Regions from separate parts of the Pseudoflavonifractor hominis genome, predicted to be linked through region 2. Evidence: predicted binding sites of a transcription regulator. Region 2 holds the regulator's gene; each other region holds the start of a gene.
The links. The regulator HrcA, encoded in region 2, represses chaperone genes, less so after heat shock. The targets are predictions, from matches to a motif close to TGTTAGCACTCNNNNNNNNNGAGTGCTAACA.
Positions count from the first base shown of each region.

Region 1: a site for HrcA is predicted at 1,746-1,776, ahead of H8S34_RS02520 (Hsp20/alpha crystallin family protein). Genes of this name have one in related genera too.
Region 3: a site for HrcA is predicted at 5,049-5,079, ahead of htpG (molecular chaperone HtpG). Genes of this name have one in related genera too.
Region 4: a site for HrcA is predicted at 3,504-3,534, ahead of H8S34_RS07030 (co-chaperone GroES). Genes of this name have one in related genera too.

Region 1 is NZ_JACOPR010000001.1:519,433-526,743, reverse strand. Features, by position in the region: gene clpB (ATP-dependent chaperone ClpB) at 1-708, opposite strand, end outside; gene H8S34_RS02530 (helix-turn-helix domain-containing protein) at 753-947, opposite strand; gene H8S34_RS02525 (hypothetical protein) at 1,042-1,257, shown strand; gene H8S34_RS02520 (Hsp20/alpha crystallin family protein) at 1,279-1,707, opposite strand; gene H8S34_RS02515 (MATE family efflux transporter) at 1,938-3,254, opposite strand; gene H8S34_RS02510 (MATE family efflux transporter) at 3,553-4,929, shown strand; gene H8S34_RS02505 (ECF transporter S component) at 4,979-5,551, opposite strand; gene H8S34_RS02500 (diaminopimelate decarboxylase) at 5,778-7,034, shown strand; gene H8S34_RS02495 (hypothetical protein) at 7,108-7,311, opposite strand, start outside.
Region 2 is NZ_JACOPR010000003.1:115,822-123,132, reverse strand. Features, by position in the region: gene dnaK (molecular chaperone DnaK) at 1-1,754, opposite strand, end outside; gene grpE (nucleotide exchange factor GrpE) at 1,904-2,461, opposite strand; gene hrcA (heat-inducible transcriptional repressor HrcA) at 2,477-3,535, opposite strand; gene H8S34_RS05885 (MBL fold metallo-hydrolase) at 3,712-4,482, opposite strand; gene H8S34_RS05880 (MATE family efflux transporter) at 4,516-5,898, opposite strand; gene H8S34_RS05875 (cysteine desulfurase family protein) at 5,983-7,116, opposite strand.
Region 3 is NZ_JACOPR010000011.1:58,352-65,662, forward strand. Features, by position in the region: gene selB (selenocysteine-specific translation elongation factor) at 1-210, opposite strand, end outside; gene selA (L-seryl-tRNA(Sec) selenium transferase) at 226-1,620, opposite strand; gene H8S34_RS13980 (hypothetical protein) at 1,770-2,036, opposite strand; gene H8S34_RS13985 (hypothetical protein) at 2,193-2,441, opposite strand; gene H8S34_RS13990 (hypothetical protein) at 2,717-2,932, opposite strand; gene htpG (molecular chaperone HtpG) at 3,079-5,004, opposite strand; gene H8S34_RS14000 (DUF6506 family protein) at 5,147-5,446, opposite strand; gene H8S34_RS14005 (hypothetical protein) at 5,483-7,311, opposite strand, start outside.
Region 4 is NZ_JACOPR010000003.1:371,789-379,099, forward strand. Features, by position in the region: gene H8S34_RS07015 (site-specific DNA-methyltransferase) at 1-841, opposite strand, end outside; gene H8S34_RS07020 (hypothetical protein) at 854-1,198, opposite strand; gene groL (chaperonin GroEL) at 1,482-3,107, opposite strand; gene H8S34_RS07030 (co-chaperone GroES) at 3,169-3,453, opposite strand; gene H8S34_RS07035 (diacylglycerol/lipid kinase family protein) at 3,648-4,601, opposite strand; gene H8S34_RS07040 (S-layer homology domain-containing protein) at 4,635-5,780, opposite strand; gene H8S34_RS07045 (THUMP domain-containing class I SAM-dependent RNA methyltransferase) at 5,811-6,938, opposite strand.

The DNA.
Region 1 (7,311 bases), on a different contig from region 2:
CAGAGAGGTGGGCACATCGCCCTTTACGATCCGCTGGGCCAGCCCCTCGGCGATGGCAGTTTTGCCTACGCCGGGCTCGCCGATGAGGACGGGGTTGTTCTTGCTCTTGCGGGAGAGGATGCGGATCACATTGCGGATCTCGTCATCCCGGCCGATGACCGGGTCCAGCTTGTTCTGCCGGGCCCGCTCCACCAGGTCGGAGCCGTATTTCTTCAGGGCGTCGTAGGTCTCCTCCGGGTTGTCCGAGGTGACGCGCTGGTTGCCGCGGACGGCCGAGAGGGCCTGCAGGATCCCCTCCTTGGTCACGTTGTAAATGCGGAAAAGCTCCTTCAGAGCGGCGTTGGGGTGCTCCGCCAGCGCCAGGAGCAGATGCTCCACCGAGACATATTCATCTTTCATGGAGGCGGCGATGGACTCGGCGCTATTGAGAGCCTGGTCCACGTCCTGGGCCACATAGACCTTGCCCTGCTCCCGGCCGGAGCCGGTGACACGGGGCAGCTTTTCCACCTCGGCCTTGACCGCGGCGGTGAGAGAGGGGACAGTCAGGCCCATGTGGGTGAGCAGCTGGGGGATCAGACCGTTTTCGGCCAGCAGAAGGGCGAGCAGGATATGGGGCTGCTCGATCTGCTGATTGGCGTATTCGGTGCAGATGGCCTGGGCGTTCTGGATGGCCTCCAGGGATTTCTGGGTATATTTCTGAGCGTTCATAACGCAGTTCACATCCTTTCAAAAGAAACGGTGTTCCATTGGGGTCATTCCCGCCCCAATAGATAATCGGTGGTAACATGATAGTAGTCAGCCAGTACAGCCAGATGGCGCAGGGGCAATTCCCGCTTTCCGGTTTCGTATGTGCTATACACCCGTTGGTCAATCCCGAGCACTTCGGCTACCTGGCGTTGGGTCAAATCAAAATCTTCGCGCAATTCTCGCAGACGTGGTAGATACATGAAGCGTCACCTCATCTGCATTATATGCTACTATCATTTGATAGGGTTGATTCTACTATCAAACAATAGTAGAATAATAAATGAGGTGATAAATATGAAAACCACGCGCTACTACATGGTGGAGGCGGAGATATGTGGGACGTGCAAATATTACCACCAGCACTTCGTGCTGGGACGGGGCGAACGCTTTCACCCCCTCTGGTATGGGCACTGCGGCCGACGGGGAATGCCCCATCCCCAGCCGGGCGAGGTCTGCCCCCACTGGACCCCCGCGCTGAAAACGGAAGAGGAGCCGGCCAGTGTGGACTGACCGGCTCCCCGTCTGCGAGGTTTAGTCGATGGCGATGCGCTTAGCCTCGGGCACAACGGGGCGGGCCTTGGGGAGCCGGAGCTCCAGGATGCCGTCCTTATAGGCGGCGGTGATGCCGCTCTCGTCGATGCCGGTCACGTCAAAGCTGCGGGAGAAGGTGCCGTAGCGGCGCTCCCGCCGGATGTACTGGCCCTTCTGCGCCTTGTCCTCCTCACTCTCGCTGCGCTGGGCAGCGATGGTGAGGATGCCATCCTTCAGATCCAGTCGGATGTCCTCTTTGCGGAAGCCGGGCAGCTCGCATTCTAAAATAAAGTGCTCGCCGGCGTCCCGAATGTCGGTGCGGAAGGCGGGCATATTGGCGCCGCTCTCCCCGAAGAATTTGCGCTGGAAATTATCAAAGGTGTCGAAAAAGTTGTCATTTGTGCGCTCAAACGGAAGCATACCAAACATAATGAAGGTCTCCTTTCAGATTTACGGCGGAGAACAGAGATTAGCAATGAAAGAAAAGGACTGCTATTTCAGCGGTTTTCTCTCTGGTCTGAGCCGCTGTGAGGAGGTCCGGAGAACACCGGTTTGCCTTCTCACCTTGTTTTGTTGCCTCTAGTATAGAGCGAGTTTGTGAACAAATATACAATAAATTATGTCTAAATTGTAAACTTAGCACTCTGACATTAAGAGTGCTAATTCTGGGTTCGAAGGAATTCCCGGCGCTGGACGGCCGCACCGGCCAGGGCGGTCAGCAGCTCGGCGGCGGGGAAGGCCAGCCATACGCCGGTCAGACCGAAGAGCAGGCCGAAGCAGAGGGCCAGCACCACGATCCCCACAAAGCCCCGGAAAAAGGAGAGAAGGGAGGAGGGGAGGGGCCGCTCCGTGGCGCCCAGATAGGATGCGGTGATAAGGTTGAAGCCCACAAAGAGGAATCCGAGGAAGTACAGGTGCATCCCGCCCTCGGCCAGGGACTGGAGGGCCGGGTCCCCGGCGGAGTTGAAGAGGGCCACCAGGGGCGGGGAGGCAAAGAGACCCAGCGCGGTGATTCCCACGCCGAACACGGTGGCCAGGATCAGGGCCATGCGGTAGAGGGTGCGCTGCCGGGGCAGGTCCCCCCGGCCGCAGGCCTGGCTGACCAGGGGCTGGGTTCCGTTGGAGATACCGTTGAAGATACCCAGCATGACGAAGGCCAGATTGGCCACGATGCTGTACGCGGCCACCCCCAGGTTTCCGGCCAGGTGGAGGATCAGGAGATTAAAGACCACGAGCACCACACTGGTGGAACACTCGTTGAGGAAGGCCGCGCCACCCAGCGCGGAGAGGGAGAAAAGATGGCGGGGGCGCATGGGCTCACGGACCAGGCGGAAGCGGCTGCGCCCGGTGAGAATGTGGAGGGAGGAGAGGAGCAGACCCACCACTGGGGCCACGCCGGTGGCAAAGGCCGCACCGAAGATCCCCATATCCAGGGGATAGAGGAACACATAGTCCAGCACGATGTTGGTCAGGCTGCTGGTGAGCATGGCCGCCATGGCCAGCTTGGGGTTGCCGTCGTTGCGGACAAAGGCGGTCATGACCTGGTTGAGGATGAAGAAGGGCGCAAAGGAGAGCGCGGTGCGCAGATAGGTGGCGCACATGGGCAGGATATGCCCCTCGGCCCCCAGCAGCGCGGCCAGCGGGCGGGCAAAGAACAGTCCGCACAGGGCAAAGAACAGTCCAAGACCCGCGCCGGTCAGAAAGGCGATGGTAAAGGTGCGGTTGGCCTCCCGCTCCATGCCCTGGGCCTGAAAGATGGAGTAGCGCGCGCCGCCGCCGATCCCCAGCATCATGCCAAGACCGTTGAGAAGCCCGAAGACAGAGATGGCCAGATTGAGGGCGGTGAGTCCGTCGGCCCCCAGACGGCTGGCCACAAAAAAGGTATCGGCCAGAATATAACATGAGAGGCCCAGGGAACCCAGAATATTGAGGGTCACATAGGTGGTGAATTCTCGGTACAGAGCAGATTGTCTCATGGCGGCACATCCTTTGTTCAGAGAAATCGGACCGGGAGGGAGTATCCCGGACACAAAAAAAGCGCCTGCGGCATATCCCTTCAAAGACCTACGGGATATGTACAGGCACTCGGTCTCCAGACATCCGGTGATGCGCTGGAGCGAGGATTGACTTGACGCTGTCCAAGATACCAGATGGAATCCCAAACGTCAAGACTTTTTTGTGGTATTTGCGTTGGGTTTGACTCTTTACGCTCTCTGGAAAAAAGACTATACTATTCCCCATATGTACCACATTTAGAGAAAGGAGAAGGAGAGTATGAGACGGACCAACGACTTGGGACGTGACCCGGTAGGGAAGCTGGTGCTTCGCCTGGCCATTCCCACGATGCTGGCCCAGCTGGTCAACGTGCTTTACAGCATCGTGGACCGGATGTATATCGGAAATATCCCCGACATCGGGGGACTGGCACTGGCAGGGGTGGGTGTATGCGGACCCATCGTGACCCTGCTCAGTTCGTTTGCCAGTCTGGTAGGACTGGGAGGCAGCCCCATCATGGCCATGCGCATGGGAGAGGGCCGGAAAGAAGAGGCCCGGCGCATCCTGAACAACTGCTTTCTCATGCTGCTGGTTCTGTCCCTGGTGCTGACGGTGAGCTTCCTGCTGGCCAAGGACCATCTGCTCATGTGGTTTGGCGCCAGTGAGATCACCTTCCCCTATGCCAACACCTATATGACCATCTATACGGCGGGAACCTTTTTTGCCCTGATGGCCAACGGCATGAACAACTTTCTGATCTGCCAGGGATTTTCCGGGCTGGGCATGGCCACCGTGATGCTGGGCGCGGTGCTCAACATCATTCTGGACCCCATCTTTATCTTTGGACTGAAAATGGATGTGGCCGGTGCGGCACTGGCCACCGTGATCTCCCAGATGGCCTCCTGTGCCTTTGTGCTGGGAGCTCTGCTGCGTAAGCGCATGCCGGTGCGCCTGGGGTGGGGCGGCTTTGACGGGGCCATCATGCGCCGGGTACTGGTCTTTGGACTGTCCCCCTTCCTGATCATCGCCACCGACAGTGTGCTGCTCATCATCCTCAACACGGTGCTCCAGCGCTATGGCGGGCCGGGGCTGGGCGATACGCTGGTGACCTGCGCCACCATTGTGCAGAGCTATCTGCTCCTCATCACCATGCCCATGGGCGGGATGACCCTGGGGACCCAGCCGGTGGTCAGCTTCAACTTTGGGGCGGGTGCCCCTGAGCGGATCAAAAAGGCCATTCAGACCATCGTGATCCTGTGCCTGATCTTCTGCGGTGTGATGATGGTGGTCACCTATACGGTCTCTCCGCTCTTTGTGCGCCTCTTTACCTCAGACGGAGAGATCGCCGCCCGGTCGGTGCGCTACATCAAGATGTTCACCTGTATGATCATCCCTCTGGCGGTACAGTATCCGCTGGTGGACGAGACCACGGCCCTGGGCCGGGTGCGGCGGGCGCTGTTCTGCTCCCTGTTCCGCAAGAGCGTCTTTTTGGCGGGCCTCCTGCTGTTGCCCTATTTCTTTGGGGCGGAGGCCACCTTCTTCTCGGAGCCCATTGCCGATCTGGTGGCGGCCACTGTGACCACGATCCTCTTTGTGCGGGGCTTCCCCCAGGTGCTCCTGGAGTGCACCCATGGCGGAGAGCGGCGTGTCATATAAATCAAACAGCCCGGAGCGTCTTTCAAAGACGCTCCGGGCTGTTGCATGTTCAGGGCATCATCACGCCGGCGCGAAGAAGTGGGGGGCGGATCATCTCCCACAGGGGGACGGCTACCGCCACGGCCAGAATGGCGTTGATGGTAGAGGTCAGGCACTTGGTGGCCAGGAAGATCAGCATGGGCGAGCCGGGGGAGAGGCTGAACACAAAGGCGCCCATAAGCCAGCTCTTGCAGAAATAGAGGACCACATAGACCAGGGAGCCCACAATGGCGCCGGACAGGTTCCAGCGGAAGGAGAGGCTTTTGCGTCCATGCCAATGGGCGATCAGACCGGTGAAAAAGCCGATGAAAAATTTGTTGATAAAGGTGATCCAGGCCTCGGGGGCGTACATCGGGTTGGTCAGGTCGTAGAGGGCGGAACCGATGGCGCAGGAGAGGCCGCCCACGGGGCCCAGCAGCAGGCCGGAGAGGACGCACATGATGTTGCCCAGCTGGATGGCGGCGTTGTCCACCGAGATGGGGATCAGGATCCGGAAGCCGGAGAAGATGAGCACCAGGGCGGACATGAGGCCGATCAGCACGATTTTATGGGTGGTAAAGCGGGAGCGGGTAGAGATCTTCATAAGCAGACACTCCAATCAAGATAACAGACATGTCCCTCATTATAGCGCGCCGGGCTCCGGGATGCAAGCGGCCCAGAGTCGTGGAGAGGTTCTCCGGCGATGCTTGACGAGGGAAGGATGAAAAGAAAAAATGCTGAAACAGGCGGACTCCATTGACACAGGCCTGTCGATTTAGTAAGATAAAGCGACAGAATTTTTTATTCCAAAGAAATCAGGTGAGTCCACAATGAAGAAGCCCTTTGTCACCCAGGAGCAGCTCCAGAACATTGCCGCGCAGTATCCCACGCCCTTTCATCTCTATGATGAGCGGGGCATCCGGGAAAATGCCCGCCGGCTGAAGGCGGCTTTTTCCTGGAATCCCGGATTCCGGGAGTATTTTGCCGTCAAGGCCACGCCGACGCCCGCCATTCTCAAGCTCCTGCGGGAGGAGGGGTGCGGTGTGGATTGCTCCTCTCTGACCGAGCTGATGATGTCGGAGCGCTGCGGCTTTGGGGGAGAGGAGATCATGTTTTCCTCCAACGACACTCCGCCGGAGGAGTTTTCCATGGCTTACCGCCTGGGAGCCACTATCAATCTGGACGATATTACCCATATCGACTGCCTGAAGGAAACCTTGGGCACCCTGCCCGAGACGGTCAGCTGCCGGTTCAATCCGGGGGGCGTGTTCTCCATCGGGGCCTCCAAGGAGGGGTTCCAGGTCATGGATAACCCGGGCGACGCCAAGTATGGCTTTACCCGGGAGCAGCTCTTCGAGGGCTTCCGCCGGCTGAAGGAGCTGGGGGTGAAGTACTTCGGCCTCCACTCTTTCCTGGCCTCCAACACCCTGTCCAACGAGTACTATCCCACTCTGGCGGGCATCCTATTCCAGCTGGCCGCCGACCTGAAGCGGGAGACCGGATGCCACATCCGCTTCATCAACCTCTCGGGCGGCGTGGGCGTGCCCTACCGCCCGGAGCAGACCGCCAACGACATCTTTGCCATCGGCGAGGGGGTGCGCAGACAGTATGAGTCCATTCTGGTGCCGGCCGGGATGGGGGATGTGGCCATCTTCACCGAGCTGGGCCGGTTCATGCTGGCCCCCTACGGCTGCCTGGTGACCCGGGCCATCCACGAGAAGCACACCTACAAGGAGTACATCGGGGTGGACGCCTGCGCCGCTGATCTGATGCGCCCGGCCATGTACGGGGCCTATCACCACATCACCGTCATGGGGAAGGAGGACGCCCCCTGTGACCATATCTATGATGTGACCGGCTGCCTGTGCGAGAACAACGACAAGTTTGCTGTGGACCGCGCCCTGCCGCGGATCGACATGGGGGACCTGCTGGTCATCCACGACACCGGCGCCCACGGTCACGCGATGGGCTACAACTACAACGGCCGCCTGCGCTCGGCGGAGATCCTCCTGCGGGAGGACGGCTCTACGGAGCTGATCCGCCGGGCTGAGACGCCGGAGGACTATTTCGCCACCGTGGTGTGGTGAGCAAAAGCCGCCCTCCGTCCCTGCTGCACCGGCAGAGGACGGAGGGCGGCTTTTCCCATTCCGGAAAGAGAACTCAGGAACGGCGGGAGTCTTTGCGCTCCTGCCGCTTTCCAAAGTAGACGGCCAGGAAGATCACTGTGATGATGTTGACCGAGAAGAAGCCCAGCAGGCCCATGAGGAGAAGCTGGGCCCCTGCCTCACCGCCGGCGGAGGACTGGGCGATCAGTACCCCGGCCACGCCCAGAGAAAAGAGGAGGGAGAGGACGGGCAGGATGAG
Region 2 (7,311 bases):
CCGGGCTGACCGCCCTGGGGATTGGCCTGCTGATACATCTTCTCAGCCACAGGATAGAACGCCTTGTTGGCCTCCTCGGTGGCAGCCTTGATGGCCTCCACGTCGCTGCCCTTCAGGGCCTCCTTCAGCTTGTTGATGGCAGCCTCCACGCTGGCCTTGTCGGCAGCGTCGATCTTGTCCTTCATCTCGTCCAGAGCCTTCTCGGTCTGGTAGACCACCTGGTCGCCCTGGTTGCGGACGTCCACCTCTTCCTTGCGCTTGGCGTCCTCAGCGGCGAACTGCTCGGCCTCCTTAACGGCCTTGTCGATGTCCTCCTTGGACATGTTGGTGGAGGAGGTGATGGTGATGTGCTGCTCCTTGCCGGTGCCCAGGTCCTTAGCGGAGACATTGACGATGCCGTTGGCGTCGATGTCGAAGGTGACCTCGATCTGAGGCACGCCGCGGCGGGCGGGAGCGATGCCGTCCAGGTTGAAGCGGCCCAGAGTCTTGTTGTACTGCGCCATCTCACGCTCGCCCTGGAGCACGTGGACCTCCACGGAGGTCTGGTTGTCGGCGGCGGTGGTGAAGACCTGGCTCTTCTTCACGGGGATAGTGGTGTTGCGCTCGATGAGCTTGGTCATCACGCCGCCCATGGTCTCAATGCCCAGGGACAGGGGGGTGACATCCAGCAGCAGCAGGCCCTTGACGTCGCCGGTGAAGACGCCGCCCTGGAGCGCGGCGCCCATGGCCACGCACTCGTCGGGGTTGATGCCCTTGAAGCCCTCATTGCCGGTGATCTTCTTCACGGCCTCCTGCACGGCGGGGATACGGCTGGAGCCGCCCACCAGCAGGACCTTATGCAGATCGCTGGAGGAGAGACCGGCGTCGCTCATGGCCTGGCGCACGGGGCCCATGGTGGCCTCCACCAGGTGGGCGGTGAGCTGGTCGAACTTGGCGCGGGTCAGGGTCAGGTCCAGATGCTTGGGACCGGTGGCGTCCGCGGTGATATAGGGCAGGTTGATGCTGGTGGAGGTGACGCCGGAGAGCTCGATCTTGGCCTTCTCAGCGGCCTCCTTCAGGCGCTGCATGGCGACCTTGTCGCCGGTCAGGTCGATGCCGGTGTCCTTCTTGAACTCGGCGGCCATCCAGTCCATGACGCACTTATCGAAGTCGTCGCCGCCCAGGCGGTTGTTACCGGCAGTGGCCAGAACCTCGATGACGCCGTCGTCGATGTCCAGGATGGACACATCGAAGGTGCCGCCGCCCAGGTCGTAGACCATGACCTTCTGGGCCTGCTCCTTATCCACACCGTAGGCCACAGCGGCGGCGGTGGGCTCGTTGATGATGCGCTTGACATCCAGACCGGCGATCTTGCCGGCGTCCTTGGTGGCCTGACGCTGGGCGTCGGTGAAGTAGGCGGGGACGGTGATGACGGCCTCGGTAACAGGCTGGCCCAGATAGGCCTCGGCGTCCGCCTTCAGCTTCTGAAGGATCATGGCGCTGATCTCCTGGGGAGTGTAGGCCTTGCCGTCGATGTTCACCTTATAATCGCTGCCCATCTCACGCTTGATGGAGATGACGGTGCGGTCGGGGTTGGTGATGGCCTGGCGCTTGGCCACCTGACCTACCATGCGCTCGCCGTCCTTGGAGAAGGCCACCACAGAGGGGGTGGTGCGGTTACCTTCCGCGTTGGGGATGACGACGGCCTCGCCGCCCTCCATAACCGCTACGCAGCTGTTCGTCGTACCTAAGTCAATACCAATGATCTTGGACATAATGTGTTTCCTCCAATATATCGAAATTTATTTTAAACAAAGTGAAAATGGGATGTGAACCCTCCGCGCTTGTTGTCACGCTGCGGGTCCTGCGCGGACGGCACACTGCTCGCTGCTGTGTGCCTGCTCCGGGCCCTTCGCGCTTCTTCTTAGTTTGCCACCTTTACCATGGCAAACCGGATGACCTTGTCACCGGACTGGAAGCCGGCCTGAAAGACCTCCACGACGGTATTTTCTCCGGCGTTTTCGTCCTCCACATGCATCACGGCGTTGTGAAGGTTGGGGTCAAAGGTCTGGCCCAGCGCGGGGATCTCCTCGACGCCCAGCTTGGAGAGGACCTCCTTGAGACCATTCATGGTCATCTCCACGCCCTTTTTATAGGCCTCGTCGGCGGTCTCCTGCTTGAGGGCCCGCTCCAGGTTGTCATACACCGGGAGAAAAGCCAGCACGGCGTCCGACTTGGCGCTCTGGTAGGCGTCGGTTTTTTCCTTCTGGGAGCGTCGGCGGTAGTTGTCATACTCGGCGGCCAGGCGGAGGTACTGATCCTCCTTCTGGGCCAGGGTATCCTTGAGCGCCTCCAGCTCCGAGAGCAGAGGATCGGGGGTGTCCGTCTCAGGGGCGGCGCCCTCCGTGACCTCTTCGGTCACGGTCTCCGGCTCCATCTGCTCGGCCTGTTCCACGGCCTGCTCGTTCTCTTTCTTACTCAAAGAGGTTCCCTCCTATTATGTTTCATCGTTGCGTCCGTCCCCGGTGGGAAGTTCTCCCTGGCCAAACAGCCGGGTGAGACCCTCCGCAAAATAGGACAGGCGGGCGGTGATCTTTGCGTAATCCATCCGTGTGGGGCCCACGACTCCGATGATGCCCCGCATGCCGTCCCCAATGTCGTAGCTGGCCATGACCACGCTGGTATCCTTCAGCGCGTCGGCCACATTTTCCGGACCAATGAGGATCTTCATGGGGCCATCCTTGGGAATGGGGAAGCGGGCGGCGTCCTGGTCCTCGGAGAGATAGCTCATCAGGGGCTGGGCCCGTTCCAGATTCTGATACTCTGGAAGCTCCAGCAGATGGGCCAGACCCGCGGTGTGGACCCGCCGGTGCTCCAGACCCTCCAGCACCTCCATGGCGAAGGAGACCACCAAGCTGATCAGGCCATAGGCATCACCGGCGGCATGCTGTGCCACCCGCATGAGTTCGGGCGTGATCTCCTCCAGCGTCAGATTGGTAAAGGTGGTGTTGAGCAGGGTGTTGAGCATCTGGAGCTGCGCCTCAGTCAGATCGGAGGGCAGCTGCACCAGCTTGTTGCGCACCAGATTGTTGTCGGTCATGACCACAATAATGAAGGCGTTTCGCTCCACCATCAACAGGTCAAAGCGCCGGATGGTCACCCGCTCAAACCCGGATGAGAGGGCAAAGGCGGGATAATTGGTGAGACGGGAGACCACCCGTCCAGCCTCGGAAATGACGCGATCCAGCTCCTGCATTTTGAGACGCAGGGCGCGGTTGATGCGCTCGGTCTCCTGCACGGAGAGCTGGTGCTCTTCCATCAGCTCATTGACGTAGAACCGGTACCCCTGGGGAGAGGGGATCCGTCCGGCCGAGGTGTGGGGCTTTTCCAGCAGGCCCATGGACTCCAGATCAGCCATCTCATTGCGGATGGTGGCCGAAGAGACCGAACGGTCCAGGGAGTCGGCAATGGCCTTGGAGCCCACCGGCTCGGCGGTGGAGATATAGCTTTCAATGATGGCACGGAGAATCCGCTTTTTTCGTTCGCTCAGATCCATGCGCATCACTTCCTTTGCGGCGGATTGGTTTAGCACTCTTTGTACCTGAGTGCTAAAGATAATGTACCACCCTCACCAGCAATTGTCAATAGGGGGGATGTAAATTAAATGTGAACGAAAATCCCGCCTTATGACTTGCATAAGGCGGGAGAGTCTGCTAAAAAAACCGGGCTCTTTTAAAAGGAGAGACAGGTCCCGGTATGGAGCGGTATGAGGCATCCGGGTTCCTGCTGGGCCATCAGATCAAAGGCCGGATGGCCGGTGCAGTGACCGGTACAGATCTGCTCCACCTCCAGCTCCTCGGCCAGCCGGCGGGAGAGGAGGCGCACCTGCTCCGGTGCCACACCCAGGGAGCCCATCCCGGTCTTGCCCACCAGGTGGAATCCCCCCACGATGGCGTGGACCTTCTGGGTGGGAAAGAGGGCGCGCACCTCGTGGACGATGTGGGCGGCTCCGGCGTGGCAGCAGGAGTTCATCACCACCAGCCCGTGGGCGGTCTCGGCCACCAGGGACTGCTCGTGGGAGACCGCGTCGGGGATCAGGTGGAGCCCGGGGGCCAGAAGCCGGGGGCCGTCGGCCAGATCAAAGCGCCCAGCCCATTTGGTAAAGAGATCCGGGTCCACACCGGCCGGGCGGCGGGAAGGATCGGCGGTGTCCTCCAGATAGGCCTGGACCGCGGCGGGGCGGGCCAGTACCGGGGCCTGTTGGTTGCGCCGGAAGAAGGCGGAGAACCCGCCGGCGTGATCGTCGTGGCCGTGGGAGAGGGCAGCCCGCTCCACCCGGCTCAGGTCGATGCCCAGCCGGTCCGCGTTGCGCACAAACAGGCCGGAGGTGCCGCTGTCCAGAAGATAGGAGTGGCCCTCGTAGTCCAGGTGCAGGGAGAGGCCGTGCTCGGCAATCAGGTGGTCGGGCGCGGAATTTTCGATGAGAACGGTGAGCCGCAGCATACAGATGCTCCTTTCCGGGGAAGAGGGCGGCGCTCAGGCGCCGGCGCGGGTGATGTCGTTGATCCAGGCGTGGGACCGGAAGCGGAGAATGCCCAGCGTGGACTTGACCAACTGCTCCACCGTCACGGCCACATAGACCCAGACAATGTTCCAGCGGAGCACCAGGGCGAAGAAGGCGGCCAGAGGAATGGCCACCAGCCACATGGCAGACACATCGATGATGGCGGCCACCCGGATGTCTCCGCCGCCCCGGAGGACGCCCACGGTGTTGGTGGTATCAAAAGAGCGCAGGGGCATCAGACAGCCGATGAAGGTGAGGATGATGGTGGCGATCTCCGACGAGACCGGGGTGAGGTGGAAGAGGGGATAGACCACCACCGGCAGCCAGGTATGGGCCGAGATCACCAGGAGGGTGCCGATCACGGCGCCGCAGAGGAAGGAGATGGTGTCCAGTGCGGTGGCCAGCTCATAGACCGTGGAGCGGCGGCCCGCGCCGATCTCCCGGCCGATGATGATGGCGGTGGTGTTGGCGATGGCCAGCACGGCCACGATGCAGATATCCTCGATGTTGCCCGAGATGGCTCGGGCGGCCAGGATCTGGGTGCTCCCCTCCATATGTCCCATGATGACCTTATACATGGAGGTGCCAAGACCCCACAGCATCTCATTGACCACCACGGGGGTGGCATAGCGGAAAAACTTCTGCACCAGCGCCCGGTCCGGGCGGAAGAGCACGGCGGGCTTGAGGCGGAAGCGGCGGTTGCACTTGGCATAGACCACCATGATGATGAATTCCACGATGCGGGAGGTGAGGGTGGCGATGGCGGCGCCCTCCACCTCCAGCCGGGGCGCGCCCAGATTGCCGAAGATGAGCACCCAGTTCAGGAAGGTGTTGGTGCACATGGAGGCGGCGTAGATGCACAGGCCCAGCTTGGGATTCTCCATGCTGCGGTGGGCGCCGGTATAGACGCCGGTGATGCTGTTGAACAGATAGGAGAAGCCCACGATGCGGGCATAGCCCACGGCCAGGGGGATGAGCTCCTGGTTGTCGGTGAGCAGACCGATGATCTGATAGGGGAAGAAAAAGAGGGAGGCGGCGAAGAGGGCGGAGATGGCGCCGGCCAGATAGAAGCCCACGCCCATGACCCGGTTGATGGCGTCGGTATCGCCCTTGCCCCAGTACTGGCTGATGAGCACGGAGGAGCCGCTCTGCAGCCCGAAGATGATCAGCTGAATGATGAAGACCAGGATATTGGCCTGGGCCACGGCGGCCAGGGGAGCTTCGCCGAGGCTGCCCACCATGAAGGTGTCGATCATGCCCAGGGATGTGGTGATGAGATTCTGGAACAGGATAGGCAGGGCCAGAAAGAGCAGATTCTGGTAGAAAGCCCGCCCCCGATTCAGATAAGAGAACATATGATTTGACCAAGCCGGCGATACCTCGCTCCGCCGGTGCCTTTCTGATGAAGTGTAAAATATGGAAGAGAAACAGACACGCGATCAGGCCCCCACACGGCTGGACCGGATGGCAGAGAGGGCGTCGGCCAGGGCGTCCACCTCGTCCCGGGTGCTGGTGGGACCGAAGGAGATGCGCAGCACCCCCATGGCGGTGCGCTTGGGCAGGCCCAGGGCGGCAAAGACATGGCTGGGCTTTCCCTTGTGACAGGCGGACCCGGAGGAGACACAGATCCCCTGGTCGCTCAGCGCCCGCACCAGCATCTCACTGGGATAGCCGGGCAGAGAGACGGAACAGATATGGGGGGCGTCCCCGGGTGTGACGATCTCCAGCCCCTCCACACGGGCCGGGAGCTGCTCCAGCGCATAGGCCTTGAGGGACTCCATATGGGCGCGGTATTCCGTCCCGTGGTCCATCCAGAGCCGGCAGGCGGCCGAAAGGGCCGCGATCTGGGCGGTGGGCTCGGTACCGGGGCGCAGTCCGCGCTCCTGTCCGCCGCCCCGCAGCAGGGGAGAGAGCTTGAGCCCGCTCCGGATATATTGGACGCCGATGCCCTTGGGGGCGCGGATCTTGTGGCCGCTCACGGTGAGCAGGTCCACACCCAGCTCCTTCACGGTAAAGGGAACTTTCAGAAAACCCTGCACCGCGTCGGTGTGGAAGAGGATCTCCGGCGCATATGCCTTGACGATGCGGGCGCATTCCGCCACCGGCTGAAGGGTGCCCAGCTCGTTGTTGACCAGCATCATGGAGACCAGCACCGTGTCCTCCCGCAGGGCGGCGCGCAGGTCCTCCGGCGAGATCCGGCCCTGCCGGTCGGGCTTGAGACGGGTCACCGACCAGCCCTTGCCCTCCAGGGCCTTGATGGGCTCCAGCACAGCGGAGTGCTCAATGGCAGTGGTAATGATATGACGGCCCCGCCGCCGCCCATGCTCCACCGCGGCCTGGATGGCCCAGTTGTCCCCCTCGGTGCCGCAGGAGGTGAAAAAGACCTCCTCCGGCGTGCAGCCCAGGGCCTCAGCCACAACGGCCCGGCGTTCCTCCAGCCGCTGGGCGGCCTGCTGGCCGAAGGCGTGGCGTGCGGAAGGATTGCCGAATGCGGCGGTCATCTCCTCCAGAGCGGCCTGCGCGGCCTCCGCGCAGACGGGAGTGGTAGCGGCGTGGTCCAGATAGACGAACATAGAACCTTATTTCCCCCTTGTTGGATCGCAAAAAATCACATGACACAGAATGAAAATATTGTATCGCCCGCTGTGCGGAAAGTCAAGGAAGGAGCATTTTGCAGATTCCTTAAGAGAAAAGAGAAGTGGTTAGCAGATGAAAACCGGGGTCGGAGAGGCGCTTTTGTGTATTGTGACAGGGAAAGGAATGGAGAA
Region 3 (7,311 bases), on a different contig from region 2:
GTTGCGGATGAACTTCTCATGTCCGGGCACGTCGATGATGCTGGCGGTCTGGCCGTTGGGCAGCGTGAGCTGGGCAAAGCCGATCTCAATGGTGATGCCCCGCTTCTGTTCCTCTTTCAGCCGGTCGGTGTCCACGCCGGTCAGGGCCCGGGTCAGACAGGTCTTGCCGTGGTCCACATGGCCGGCGGTGCCGATGATGATATGCTTCATAGCCGTGGCGCTCCTTTAGTTCAAGATCGTGTCCAGAGCCCGGATGATCTCCGCCCAGTCGGCGTCGGTCAGGGTGCGGACATCCAGCAGATACTGATTGCGGCTTACCCGTCCCACAATGGGAGTCTCCCAGGCCCGGAGGGCCTCCTCCAGCGCGGAGACCGTGAGGGAGACCGGCGAGAGCTCCACCACCCAGGTAGGCAGGGGCACGCCGGGCAGGCTTCCGCCCCCCACCTCGCCGTTGTCCGGCGCGGCGGAGAAGACACATTTTCCCGCAAAGCGGGCAGAGAGCTCCTCCGCCCGGGCGCGTGCCTTGGGCTCCAGGGTCTCCGGCCGCGCCCCCAGCATGGCCAGGGTGGGAATGCTCCGGCCGGCCAGCGCATGATCCCGGTAGGTGCGCAGGGTGGCCTCCAGCGCCGCCAGCGTCAGCTTGTCAATGCGCACCACCCGGGCAAACTGATCCTTCTTCATGGCCTGGATATAGGGGGCCCGGCCAATGGCGATGCCCGCCTGGGGCCCGCCCAGCAGCTTGTCGCCGGAGAAGCAGATCACATCGGCACCGGCGCGCACGCTCTCCTCCACCGTGGGGCCCTCGGGGACGCCCAGAGCAGGGTCGTCATAGAGGGCGCCGCTGCCCAGATCGTGGAAGACAGGCACACCCTTCTCCCGGCCCAGGGCGACCAGATCGGCAATGGAGACCCCCTCGGTAAAGCCAATGAGCTTGAAGTTGCTGGTGTGGACCTTCAGGAGGATCTCAGCCCCCTGCTCTTCAATGGCGCGGCGGTAATCGGAGAGATGGGTCTTGTTGGTGGTACCCACCTCCACCAGCTGTGCCCCGCTGCGGGCCATGATCTCCGGCACCCGGAAGGAACCGCCGATCTCTACCAGCTCCCCCCGGGAGATCGCCACTTTTTTTCCAGCCGCCAGGGCCGAGAGCATGAGGAATACCGCCGCGGCGTTGTTGTTGACCGCCAGGGCGGCCTCCGACCCGGTCAGAGAGCAAATAAGCGGCTCAATGTGGGAAAAGCGGCTGCCGCGGCGCCCGGAATCGATGTCATATTCCAGGTTGGAATACCCCCGGGCCGCCTCATAGACCGCCCGGGCCGCCTCCTCGCCCAGAGGGGCGCGGCCCAGGTTTGTATGCAGCACCACGCCGGTACCGTTGATGACGGCGCGCAGGTGGGGACGGCAGGACGCCCGGGCCCGGGCCGTAGTCTGGGCAGCCAGGGTGTCCAGGTCGGGCAGGACCTCCACCGTTCCATCCAGGATCCCGCGGCGCAGCTCCTCCAGGGCGGTTCTGGCCGCCTCTTTCAGTGCATAGTAAGGCAGCTCCTCCTGGGCGGACGCAATGGCCGGATGGGCCAGAAGCACGTCCATTTTGGGGAGCTGCTGCAACAGCTGTCGATTCATCGAGGGGAAAACCTCCAGTCACAGATGTGCGGACAGACGTCCGGAAATTCAGTAGCATTATTATACATGATTCCAGGTAGAGAGACAAGGACAACCAGGGAGAAAAAGATGCCGCACCCACTCCCCAAGGGCGCAGGCGCAGCGGCATGTCATATATCGCGGCTCTTCTCCTCCAGCGGAGCTCCACAGTGGGGGCAAAATGACATGTTCCCGGCGGAGAGAAGGCCCAGAAAACGACGGCAAAAGGGACAACGCAGCTTACACAGTGCGAGCACAATACTGGAAAGCACCACGATACCTCCAGCCGCCATCCAGAGTATCCCCAGGCGAAAACAGCCCACCCCAAACAAAAGGGCCCCTACCAGGAACAGCAGCGCAGACACAAGGTCCCAGGTTTTCAGCTTCCATGCCTCCATGGACTTTCCTCTTTCCTATGCGTGATTCTGAGATAAAATACCTCTTCTCCGGCAGAAAAGCCAGCAATCAGAGGTAAAAAACAAGCAAAGATCCGGTAAAACGAAAGCCGATGGGACAAAACATCCCATCGGCTTCTATTTAAAAAGAGACTGCGCTTAGCGAACTGCCGCCGCGCAGGATTGCTTTCTGAGATCCATCTCGATCATGCGGATCACATAGAGAGAGTCGGTGATGACCTTGAGGGGCTGGGAAAAATCCAGGGCAAACAGTCCGATGAAGGACCGGGCATCCACCTTGATGGTCTCCTCCTGATTGGAGAGATAGACTTCTTTATCCGCCATGCTGGCAATGCGCTGGAGCGCAGAGATCTCAGAAATGGAGTTAAATTTCTTTTCGATGACCATACGTCATACCTCCTTTTCGCCTACGAGTATATCACGGCGTATTTTTGCACGCAATGGCATACTTATATAAAAACGGAGCCCTTTTATAGGCCGTATACAAGCATTTTTTCATATTATAGCCTCTATACTGCGCTAGTTAATTTATAAATCCCCCATTGCAATCCACAGAGTCACGACTCTTTCCCTCTCCCAATGAAATTAGTCAGGATATAAAAACTCCGCGCCGCAATGCGGCGCGGAGTTCATATGCCATTTTTGTGCTGCACTCGGTCCGATCACCAGTGCTCCAGCTGCTCCTGAAGCCACTGAGAGTCTGTGACGATCTCCACCGGCTGGGAAAAATCCAGCGCATAGATCCCCATGGGAGATTTTGCATTCAGGGCGATTTCTCCGTCAAGAGAACGGATGGTGACCGCCTCAGATACGGAAAGCGCCAGTTCACGAAGTCGCTGGATCTCCTCCCGGGAGGAGAAAGTCATGGTTATAACCATCGGTCATGCCCCCTGTCAGTAATACCGTTGCTCTTCTTTTATTATACTACATAGTACATACTTTGAAAAGAGACGAGCTCTCTTCATCCAACGGTTTTGTCGTCCTTACAGCGGCATGATTTTGTGCATTTACGCCAGAGGCTCTCTTACTTCATCAGGGAACAGACCAGCTCGGTGTAACGGGTGGTATCTTCGATGGGGAGACCGGCAATGAGCAGGGCCTGATGGTAGAGGAGCTCTGCATAGACCTTGGCCTTCTCCTGGTCACTCTCCATGGCCTCCCGAAGGGCGGCAAAGGCCCCCGAATCGGGATTGAGCTCCAGCACCCGCTGGGCCTTCATGTTGTCCGCGTGGTCCGGGTCCACCCGGCGGAAGTACTTCTCCATCTCCAGCGTGACCGGACCGTCGGCCGTCATGCACACCGCGCCGGTCTTGAGGATTTTGGAGATGCGGGCCTCCTTGATCTTGTCGCCCAGGGTCTCCTTCACGAAGTCCAGTACGTCCTTGTTTTCCTCCGCCTTCTTCTCGGCCTGGGCCTTCTCCTCCTCGCTCTCCGGGAGGGCATCGCTGTCACTGACCGACTTGAAGGCCTTGCCGTCCAGCTCGCCCAGCAGGTTCATGACGAACTCGTCGGGCTCGTCAGTAAGGTAGAGGATCTCATAGCCCTTGTCCCGGATGCGCTCGGTCTGGGGCAGCTGGGCGATCTTTTCCACGCTCTCGCCGGCGGCGAAGTAGATAAACTTCTGATCCTCTGCCATGCGGGACTGGTACTCGGCCAGGGTGACCATCTTGCCCTCCTTGGAGGACCAGAAGAGGAGCAGGTCCTTCAGCAGCTCCTTATGGGCGCCGTAGTCGGCCAGGATGCCGTACTTGATCTGCATGCCGAAGGCCTTCCAGAACTGCTCGTACTTCTCCCTCTCGTCCTTCTGGAGCTTGAGGAGCTCAGCCTTGATCTTCTTCTCCAGATTGCCCGCGATCACCTTGAGCTGCCGGGTATGCTGGAGCATCTCGCGGGAGATATTCAGGGAGAAGTCCTGAGAGTCCACCACGCCCTTGACAAAGCGGAAGTGGTCGGGCAGCAGGTCGGCGCACTGATCCATGATGAGCACGCCCGAGGAGTAGAGCTGCAGGCCCTTCTGATAGTCCCGGGAGTAGAAATCAAAGGGAGCATGGGCCGGGATATAGAGCATAGCCTTATATTCCACCGCGCCCTCGGCGGAGACATGGACCACCCGCAGGGGATCCTCCCAGTCGCCGTACTTCTCCTTATAGAACTGGTTGTACTCCTCCTCCTTGACCTCGCTCTTGGGCCGCTGCCACAGGGGAACCATGGAGTTGAGGGTCTGCCACTCGTCATAGTCCTCCCACTCGGGCTTATAGTCCTCACCGGCGTCCTCCGGACGGGGCTTCTGGCGTGATTTGTGCATGAGCATGACGATGGGGTAGTGGATATAGTCCGAATACTTCTTCACCAGGTCGCTGAGGCGGTACTGCTCCAGATATTCGTCGTAGTGGTCGTCCTCCGTGTTGGCTTTGATGTGGAGTACGATGTCGGTGCCCACCGTATCCTTCTCGCAGGGCTCCATGGTGTAGCCGTCCTTGCCGTCAGAGGTCCAGCGCCAGGCCTCCTCGCTGCCGTAGGCACGGGAGGTCACCGTCACCTCATCGGCCACCATAAAGGCGGAGTAGAAGCCCACACCGAACTGACCGATGATGTCCACATCGCTCTTGCCCTTGCCCTCGTCCTTGGCGGCCATGTCCTGCTTGAACTGGAGGGAGCCGCTCTTAGCAATGGTACCCAGATTCTGCTCCAGCTCCTCCTTGGTCATGCCGATGCCGTTGTCCGAGATGGTGAGGGTCCGCTTGATCTGATCCGGAGTCAGGGTGATCTTGAAGTCGGAGCGGTTCAGACCCACCTGGTCATCGGTGAGGGCCTTGTAGGCCAGCTTGTCCACAGCATCGCTGGCGTTGGAGATGAGCTCCCGGAGGAAGATCTCCTTATGGGTATAAATGGAGTTGATCATCAGATCCAACAGCCGCTGTGATTCGGCCTGAAAGGCTTTCTTTTCCATGGTATATACGCCTCCATATAAAACATAAATCGTAAACAAAATAGGGTTAGCACTCTTTCCTATAGAGTGCTAACCCTATGATAGCCCTTCCCGCCCCACTTTGCAAGGGGGTTTCCAGAATGTTTACAATTTCTCCTGGCGGTCACTCCGACCAGAATTTCAGCGTGGCCTCCAGCTGATCCGGGGGGCAGACCACATAGCAGACGGTGAGCCGGTGCCCTGCCGCGTCGTACATCTTCCGGGCCAGCTCTTCTCCAAAGGCGCCGCACACCTCAATGGTGCCGAACCCCGCATCGGCCAGTTCTACCGCCTTGGCTACCGCCTCCTCCGGATTGCGCACCGTGAGGATATGGGTCTCGGTGGCGGAGGTATCCAGCCGGGCATGGTCGGTCTCCGGGTTATGAAGCTCGTTCATGATCATCATCGCGTATTTCTTTTTCATGCCGTCCATCTCCTTTTTCTGTCTTCCGCTCCCGCTCTAATAGCGGTTTACCCAGTTGGAAATGAGAATGGTGGGCACCAGCCACATGCCCAAAAAGACCAGCAGATTAAAGGGAGTCAGCGAGTCATACGCCGCCATAAAGGTGAGGTAAAAGGCGAGCAGCACGCCCACACAGGACCCCAGACAGGCCAGCGCCGTGGAGATCCGCACCGCCAGGCGCAGACGTTTCCCGCCCACGGCAGCCTCGGTAAAGGGTCCCACCCCCTCCCGGCAGAGCACGGCGGTAAGCAGCTCACTGTGGCTCTGCCGCTGGGAGGAGAGCTCCACCCGCCGCTCCACCGCCGGGAACTCCATCTTGTCCGCCGGCAGCTTGAAGCGCTGGCGGAGCATGGCGGGGATGATATTAAAGTCCCGGGTGGCCAGCACCGGGGAGATCCGGTTGCTGATCAGGGCGCTGATGGCGGGCTCCACTGTGCCATGCAGGGTGTATTTCAGGGCAAACAGCCCGGCCAATTCCCCGTCAATGGCGCAGAATACCGCGTTTTTCACGTTCAGTCCCTGGGGCAGGGGCACCTCCATCAGATGCATGAAGGAGGCCGAGCCCACCAGCACTACTTCGTTCCGGATGAGGGCAGATACACCGCCCCCCTCGTAGCAGCAGAAATCCTGGCTGCGGCGGTAGATGGCCCCCTGACTGCGGAGCAGATCGTGGAAGATCTTATCCAGTCCACAGCCGGTATCCCGAATGAGCGTGGCGGTCACGCCCACCACTTTCTCTACCGGGAAATCCCCAAAGATCTTGATCCCGTTGAGGGAGACCGTCCCGGGCGGGAAGAGGTCCTGATCGGTCAGCAGAATCCCCGCGCTTCCGCTGGTCCCGGTGATCCCGTCCCAGCCGGCCAGAGCGGCTCCGCTTTTCGCCAGACGCAGGGAGAGGGAGCGCCACGGGATGCCGTAGCAAAGCGTCGAAGAGAACGACGCTCCTGCGCTCAGGGTGGCCGAAAGACACCAGAGGATATCCTCCGGCCGCCGCCTGCCAATGGAGGCCAGCACCGAAAAGAGCAGACAGGCTAGGAGAATGAGGGGGGCCATAATATGGTAGATGCGCTGGGCCCCTTCGGTAGCCTGGATCTGGCGGCCAAAGCCCACCGGCTCCCCCGACCATTTCGCATAGGCGTCCCGCCCATTCCACTTATTCTCATCCAGGGTGACCAGATAGGGCTCCGAGGCGGAGGCCGCTGTGCGGCAGGCCACCCGCAGTCCCTTGCGCTTACAGTAATATCCGTACAGATTGAAGCCGAGGGCCAGGGCCGCAATGGCACAATAGGGCTGGCGCTGGGGGCTCCCCTCCATCAGCGGCATGGTCAGCGCATCCGCCAGGGCGGCGGCACAGGCCAGGGCCATCACGCTGTCCAGCTCTACGTGCAGGATGAGCAGATGGTACAGTCCGCGCCCCAGCGCATCGATCCCCAACAGCATGGCCGCGCCCAGCAGCGCAGCCTGGGCGTAGAGCTGAAGGGTGTGGTTCCCCTCCAGGGTCCCGGGCATGGGTGCGTTCACCGCCTGGCCCACCGACAAATAGAGCAGGGGTACACACAGCAAAAAGAGCAGGACGATGCGCAGCTTGAGGACCCCCATCCCCCGGTTATAGCGCCGGAACAGCTCCTGGGGCGGCGTGTCCGGGATGGGCGGCGGGGGACGGCGCTTCCGTCGGGGCGGGCGCTCCTCCTCCGGTTCCTCCACATCCACGCCCGGGATGTACCGCTCTGCCCGGCGGACCTCGGGAGCTTCCTCGCTCCCCTCTTCCTCAAACATGTGGTCCGCGTAGGCATCCGCCTGCTTCTTCAGCTTTCGGAACCGGCCCA
Region 4 (7,311 bases), 260 kb from region 2:
AACGATACCATTCAACATAGTGCTTACTTCCTGCCTTCGGATAGGAAACACTATTTGCACCTAGTTGGACAATAAATATATATTCGTCAGATCGAGAAAACTGGCCATCCCTAGTGGCTCCTCTGGGATTAATTACATCACTTACCATTTGCATTTTTGAGTCTGGAAACATTTCTTCCAATAGACAGCCCAGATGTAAGTATTCTTTTTCGTCAATGGTTACAATTAATACTGAATCATTTGGATTTAACAGCTGCCTAGCAATCTCTAGCCGTTTTTTCATCATAGAAAGCCATTTGCTGTGACGGTAAGTATCATTGTTATCAACATAGTCATTGTTATATTTCCAGTCTTTGGCGCCAGAATTATAGGGTGGGTCAATGTAAATACAGTCCACCTGGCCGGCATATAAATATTCCAGAAGCTGCAGGGCATGGTAGTTATCTGCTTCAATCAGTGTATGCCAAAGGTCACTGCCCGGCGCATTACATACTTCGTCCAGCATCTGGAGGCAGGGGTAAATTGGGTCACCCAGTTCTGCCGTTGTTACGAGATCTGAAACAGCAAATTCTACAGCTTCGTTCCCATTTCTCGGCAAACAGAGAGCCTTACCTGCCTCAATTTTCAAAACAGTATAAGTTTCATTTGCCTTTCCATTACGAAGCGATACTTTGAGGCCTTTTCTAACTGGAATATCATAGAGGGGCGTACACTCCGGAAGATGGTCCTCAAACACAAGACCAAACTTTTTCTGCTTTATCAGTTTGTCTGCCGCTGCCTGAATCTGCGCCCGCAGCTCCGGATTCTCTATTTTTTGAATCAGTTCATTTAATGCTGCCATATCTCCATCTCCTTATCCTTGCGCCGCAAGCAGCTCGTTCAGTGTTTTGCGTATCATGTCCAGTTTGGCCGGATTGTCTTTAATGAGCTTTGCTATGTCTGCTGGGATCTCGTTGCGGCCTTCTGCTGCCAGATCGTATAACTGTTTTCGTCGGATATCATCGGCGCCAGTCTTTTCATCCAGTACAGCTACAATCTTATCCTGAAGCGCGGTTGGAGGGGGCGTGGCTGTCAACAGATCGTAGAAGTACGGTTTTTTAATGCCGACTGCGGTATAAAACTCTTCCTGCGACATTTCTGCCTTTTTGATCTCTCCGACCAGATATTCACCAAATGCTGTTTTCTGCCGATGATTCATACGCCCACCTCCTTTGCATTTAGTATGTATGTTTACATACTAACATACTTATAAAATAAATCAAGATCCATCAAAAGATTTTTCATTTTTCCCTCGACAGGTAGAAGCCGAAGACTTTTTTCGCAGGAGGGATAAACAAAATAAAACGCCGCTGTCTGCAAATCACAGACAGCGGCGTTCATACATATCAGACGCTTTTTCTTTGCAATTGTCGTAAGTTTATCGTAAATTCACGGCTGTACTTCTGGCAATTGCTTGCGTCCCAATGGGTTCAGGCTATTGCTTAGTACATACCGCCCATGTCGGGAGCAGCGGGAGCGGGAGCAGCGGGCTCCTTCTTGTCGGCCACCAGGGACTCGGTGGTCAGCAGGGTGGCGGCGATGGAAGCCGCGTTCTCCAGAGCGGAGCGGGTCACCTTGGTGGGATCCACGATGCCGGCGGAGATCATGTCCACATAGGTCTCCTTGTAGGCGTCGAAGCCGTAGCCGACCTTGCCGGACTCACGGATCTTCTCCAGGACCACGGAGCCGTCGATGCCGGCGTTGGCAGCGATCTGCTTCATGGGCTCGGTCAGGGCCTTGGCGATGATGCGCACGCCGGTCTTCTCGTCGCCCTCAACCTCGGGGATGAGCTTCTCCACAGCGGAGACAGCGTTCACATAGGCGGTGCCGCCGCCGGCCACGATGCCTTCCTCAACCGCGGCGCGGGTGGCGTTCAGGGCGTCCTCGATGCGCAGCTTCTTCTCCTTCATCTCCACCTCGGTGGCAGCGCCCACGCGGATGATGGCCACACCGCCGGCCATCTTGGCCAGGCGCTCCTGCAGCTTCTCCTTGTCGTAGTCGGAGGTGCTGATGGCCAGCTCGTTGCGGATCTGATCCACGCGGCCCTTGATGGCCTCGCTGCTGCCGGCGCCGTCCACGATGATGGTGTTCTCCTTCTGGACCTTCACCTGGCGGGCCTTGCCCAGCATGTCGAGGGTGGCGTCCTTGAGCTCATAGCCCAGGTCGGCGGAAACCAGGGTGCCGCCGGTCAGGATGGCGATATCCTTGAGCATCTCCTTGCGGCGGTCGCCGAAGCCGGGGGCCTTCACGCAGGCCACGTTCAGGGTGCCGCGCAGCTTGTTGACGATCAGGGTGGACAGAGCCTCGCCCTCCACGTCGTCAGCCACGATCATCAGGGGCTTGCTGGTCTTGACGACCTGCTCCAGCACGGGCAGCAGCTCCTGGATGTTGGAGATCTTCTTATCGGTGATGAGGATGTAGGGATCGTCCAGGACGGCCTCCATCTTCTCGGTGTCGGTGACCATGTAGGGGGTGATGTAGCCGCGGTCGAACTGCATGCCCTCCACGACCTCGCTGTAGGTCTCAGCGGTCTTGGACTCCTCAACGGTGATGACGCCGTCGTGGGAGACCTTCTCCATGGCCTCGGCGATCAGCTTGCCGATTGTCTCGTCGCCGGAGGAGACAGCGCCGACGCGGGCGATGTCATCGCTGCCGTTGACCTTCTGGCTGTTGGCCTTGATGGCCTCGATGGCGGCGGCGGTAGCCTTGGAGATGCCCTTCTTCATGACCATGGGGTTGGCACCGGCAGCCAGGTTCTTCAGGCCCTCGCGGATGATGGCCTGAGCCAGCAGGGTGGCGGTGGTGGTGCCGTCGCCGGCCACGTCGTTGGTCTTGGTGGAGACTTCCTTCACCAGCTGAGCGCCCATGTTCTCAAAGGGATCGTCCAGCTCGATTTCCTTGGCGATGGTCACGCCGTCGTTGGTGATGAGGGGGGCGCCGAACTTCTTCGCCAGCACCACGTTGCGGCCCTTGGGGCCCATGGTGATCTTCACAGTATCGGCCAGCTGGTTGACGCCGCGCTCCAGAGCGTGACGGGCTTCCTCGCCGTAGCAAATGATCTTAGCCATAATGAATTACCTCCAAAAAATGAGATGTTGATACACCGCCGCCGGAGCGGCCGGTGGTTTGTTACTCGACGATAGCCAGAATGTCGCCCTGGCGCACGATGGTGTACTCCACACCGTCAATCTTGACCTGGGTGCCGGAGTACTTGCTGGTGATGACCTTGTCGCCGGCCTTCACGGTCATGACGACTTCCTTGCCGTCCACCACGCCGCCGGGGCCCACTTCGATGACCTCAGCCACTTCGGGCTTCTCCTTGGCAGCGCCGGTGAGGATGATGCCGCCCTTGGTGGTCTCCTCGGCCTCCACCATCTTCAGGACAACGCGGTCAGCCAAAGGCTTGAGTTTCATAACAGGTTCCTCCTTATATGTGATAAATCTTTTTCAAAACAAGTTCAGCGTGTTAGCACTCATTTTACCGGAGTGCTAACACGCTTATTATAATAAACTTAGTTCTACAATTCTGCAAGCCCTAATTTTTAAATTTTTTATGAATGATGGGTGAATTTCCAGGCGAATCTCTCTCAATCTCCCTCAAAGTCTTCTTATCTCTTTTTTTCTCCGGAAATCTCATTTTTTACACCGGAGGCCGGGGCCCAGGAGGCTCCCCTGGGGAACACAAAGTTCACTTTTTTAGCAGAGAGGGCGATGGAGAGCTCATCCGTATCCAGCCGCTCCCCGTCCACATTGACCATGGAGAGCCGGTCGCAGCGCACCTTCATGGACCTGCCCCGCCGGAGGATGACCAGCTCCGGGATCTCCTCCGCCCGGCCCGCGGCGTAGAGCTTCACCAGCCGGGCCACCGTCAGGCGGGAGACCCCCTTCACCAGCAGAAATTCCAGCACCCCGTCGTCGGGGACGGCCCGGGGCGAGGGGTGGAAGCCCCCGCCATAGTAGCGCCCGTTGCAGGCGCACAGCAGGGAGAAGTCCCCGGCAAAGATCTCCCCGTCCACCTCCACCTCGTAGGGGCGGGCGATGCCGGCGATCAGGTTCTTCACCAGAGAGAGCTGGTAGGCCATGGCACCGCTGACCATGGGATAGCGCCGGAACTGGGCCATGCCCAGCCCGATGCGGGCGTCAAAGCCCACCGAGCAGATGTTGAGGGAGAGGCGGCCGTTGCAGTCCATCAGGTCGGCGGCGGCCTGGTCGCCGTAGACCAGCTCCTTCAGATCATAAAAGCGCCCCCGGTCCTGCCCGAAGAGCCGGAGAAAGTCGTTGCCCGACCCGCAGGGGTACTGGGTCACGGCGGCGTTGGGATACCCGGCGGCCCCGTTGACCACCTCGTTGAGGGTGCCGTCGCCCCCGCAGGCGTAGATGCGCACGCTCTCCCCCGTCTCGGCGGCCGCCCGTGCCAGCTCCACGGCGTGGCCGGGGTAGTCGGTCACCCTGGCCTCCCATGCCACCCCCAGGGGGTCCAGGGTGTCGGCCAGCCGGGCGATCATCTCCTGGCTGCGGTCATACTGCCCCGCGGAGGGGTTGAGCACAAACAAATGCTTCATGGTCCATCCATCCTACTGTGTTCAGATTCCCATTCAAAAGAGGGTGATACGCTGCTCCATCCGGGCCATGCGCGCGGCGATGCCGGCGGCCTCGGCGCGGGTGACCGTATCCCCGGGCCGGAAGGTGAGCTTTCCGTCGCTCCCGGCCAGCACCCCCTTGGCGTAGAGGGCATAGATGTCGTCGGCGGCATAGTCCCCGGCCTTCACGTCGGGGACGGAGGCCTTCACCCGCTCCAGGCTGTTCTTCTCGGGGATGGCGCGGCCCAGGGAGGTGGAGGCAAAGATGTGGGCCATCTCGGCCCGGGTGACGGGGCGTTCATAGTCCAGGAACTCCCCCCGCCGGAGGATGCCGCTGGCCACGCAGTAGTCCACCGAGGAGCGGTACCACACCGCCCCGGAGACGCTCTGCTGGTGGAAGTTGTCCCCCCGCTGGCGGCTCTCCATGCAGGCGGCCAGGCGCACCGCCTCGGCCACGGTCATGGTACGGTCCGGGGCGAAGCGGTTGTCCCCCACACCCTCCATGAGCTCCAGGTTGTAGGCCAGGTCCACCCACAGATCGTACCAGGACCGGGGGGACACGTCGGAAAAGTCGGGCAGCCGTCCCCGGTTGAGGGGGAAGCGGGCCGAGGGGACCTGCCGCTCCAGCATGAGCTGGTTGATCTGGTAGAAGGGGAGGACGGTGGTCTCCCCGTCCTTGGTGAGGAGGAGGGCCTCTCCCCCGCTCACCTCGGTCAGCCGGGCCGAGTCATAGACGAAGTCGTAGAAGATCTGGGTGGTCCCACCCTTCCCGTCTGGGAAGGGCAGCAGGCTCACCACACCCCATTTGGTCCCCTTCTGGGCGATGTACAGCCCGCCGGTCATGTGGAAGAGGGAGCCGTATTCCGGCTGGATCAGGTAGGTCCCGTCCTGCCGGATGACCCCCAGCCGGTCGCCCAGCTGGACCTGGCCCAGCCCCAGGGTGAAGTCCAGCACCGAGGTGTACTGCATGGGGATGACCACCTCCCGCCGGGCGTTGGCGTATCCGAATTTCCCGTCCGGGCTCTGGGCCTTGGCCATGCCCTCCTGGTAGCCCCAGATGGTCACCCCGGCGGGAGCGGCCCCCGCGCCCAGAGGAAGGAGGGCGCACAGAGCCAGCGCAGCCAGCCCCGCTCGGGCGGCTTTGGTCCAACGATGGGCCATTTTCCATTCCTCCCCGTAATTTATTCTATCTTATTTCCTGTCTGTATACTGAAATAGGTCACATTTTAACATGCCGTTATAGAGCTTGCGGCGTTTGTCCGCCGTGCGGCCGAAGGTGCGCTCGAACTCCGTGTGGGAGGAGAGGACCGAGACCTTCCACCCATTGGGCAGGTCCCGCACGGCCTGTCCGAAGGCCCGGTAGAGCTCCTCGGCCTCCTGCTTTTCCAGGATGCGCTCGCCGTAGGGCGGGTTGGTGACGATGCGCCCGTAGGGGTCGCTCCGGTGGAAGGTGCGGGCGTCGGCCACCTCGAAGCGGACCAGGTCCTCCACGTCGGCCTTGACCGCGTTGTCCCGGGCGATGGCCACGGCGGCGGGATCCATGTCCCCGCCCCAGATGTCGTAGTGCCCGTCAAACTCCTTGTCCATGGCCTCGTCGGCCCCCTCCATCCACACCTTGGCGGGGAGCCAGTCCCACTTCTGGGCGGCGAAGGAGCGGCTCAGGCCGGGGGCCCGGTTCTTGGCGATGAGGGCGGCCTCGATGGGGATGGTGCCGCTGCCGCAGAAGGGGTCGCAGAATGGGTCCCTCCCCCGGTAGCGGGAGAGGAGCACCATGGCGGCGGCCAGGGTCTCTCGCAGGGGGGCCGCCACGCCCACCGCCCGGTAGCCCCGCTTGTGGAGCCCGGCGCCGCTGGTGTCCAGCATGAGGGTGACCTCGTCCTTGAGGATGGAGAACTGGATCTGGTGGAGGGCCCCGGTCTCGGGGAGCTTCTCCAGGCCGTACTTGGCCCCCAGGCGGGCGCACACGGCCTTTTTCACGATGGACTGGCAGGCGGGGACCGAGTGGAGGGCCGAGTTCAGGGAGTGGCCCTTCACCGGGAAGGCGCCCTCCCGGGGAATGAATTCCTCCCAGGGCAGGGCGCGCACCCCCTCAAAGAGGGCGTCGAAGTCCCCGGCGTAAAAGCGGCCCAGGACGATCAGCACCCGCTCGCCGGTGCGCAGGTTCAGGTTGACCCGGGCGATGTCGGCGGGGGTGGCGTCGCAGAAGACCCGGCCGTTCTCGGCCCGGACGTTGGGCAGGGAGAGGCGGCGCAGCTCCTCCGCGGCCAGGCCCTCCAGGCCGAAGAGGGTGGGGACGACAAGTTGCAGGTTGGTCATCATCGAGACATACTCCATTTCCTATACAAAATACAAATACCGGTCTGTCAATTCAAGTGCACTCTTTTGAGTTCAGGCACTATCGCCTCGCAGAGTTCCGCCGGGCGCAGACGGCGGAAGAGGGTCAAATCGTGTTTTCCGGCGGCGTGTACGTCGGAAAACACTCTGCTCAGGCCGCAAGTGTGTGGCCCTTCGGGCCATGCGCGCGGCGGCCTGCATCCCCTCGAAAAAATGCTTGCATTTTTGAGAAGCGTGTCGAACCCAGTTCGACACGCAGCTATGTTTCCCGTCCAGTATATCTGATTTTCCCCCGCAAGGCAAACCCTTTTGGACCGCGGACGCGAAAAGAGGCGATTTCACGCGCCCGGATGGGCCC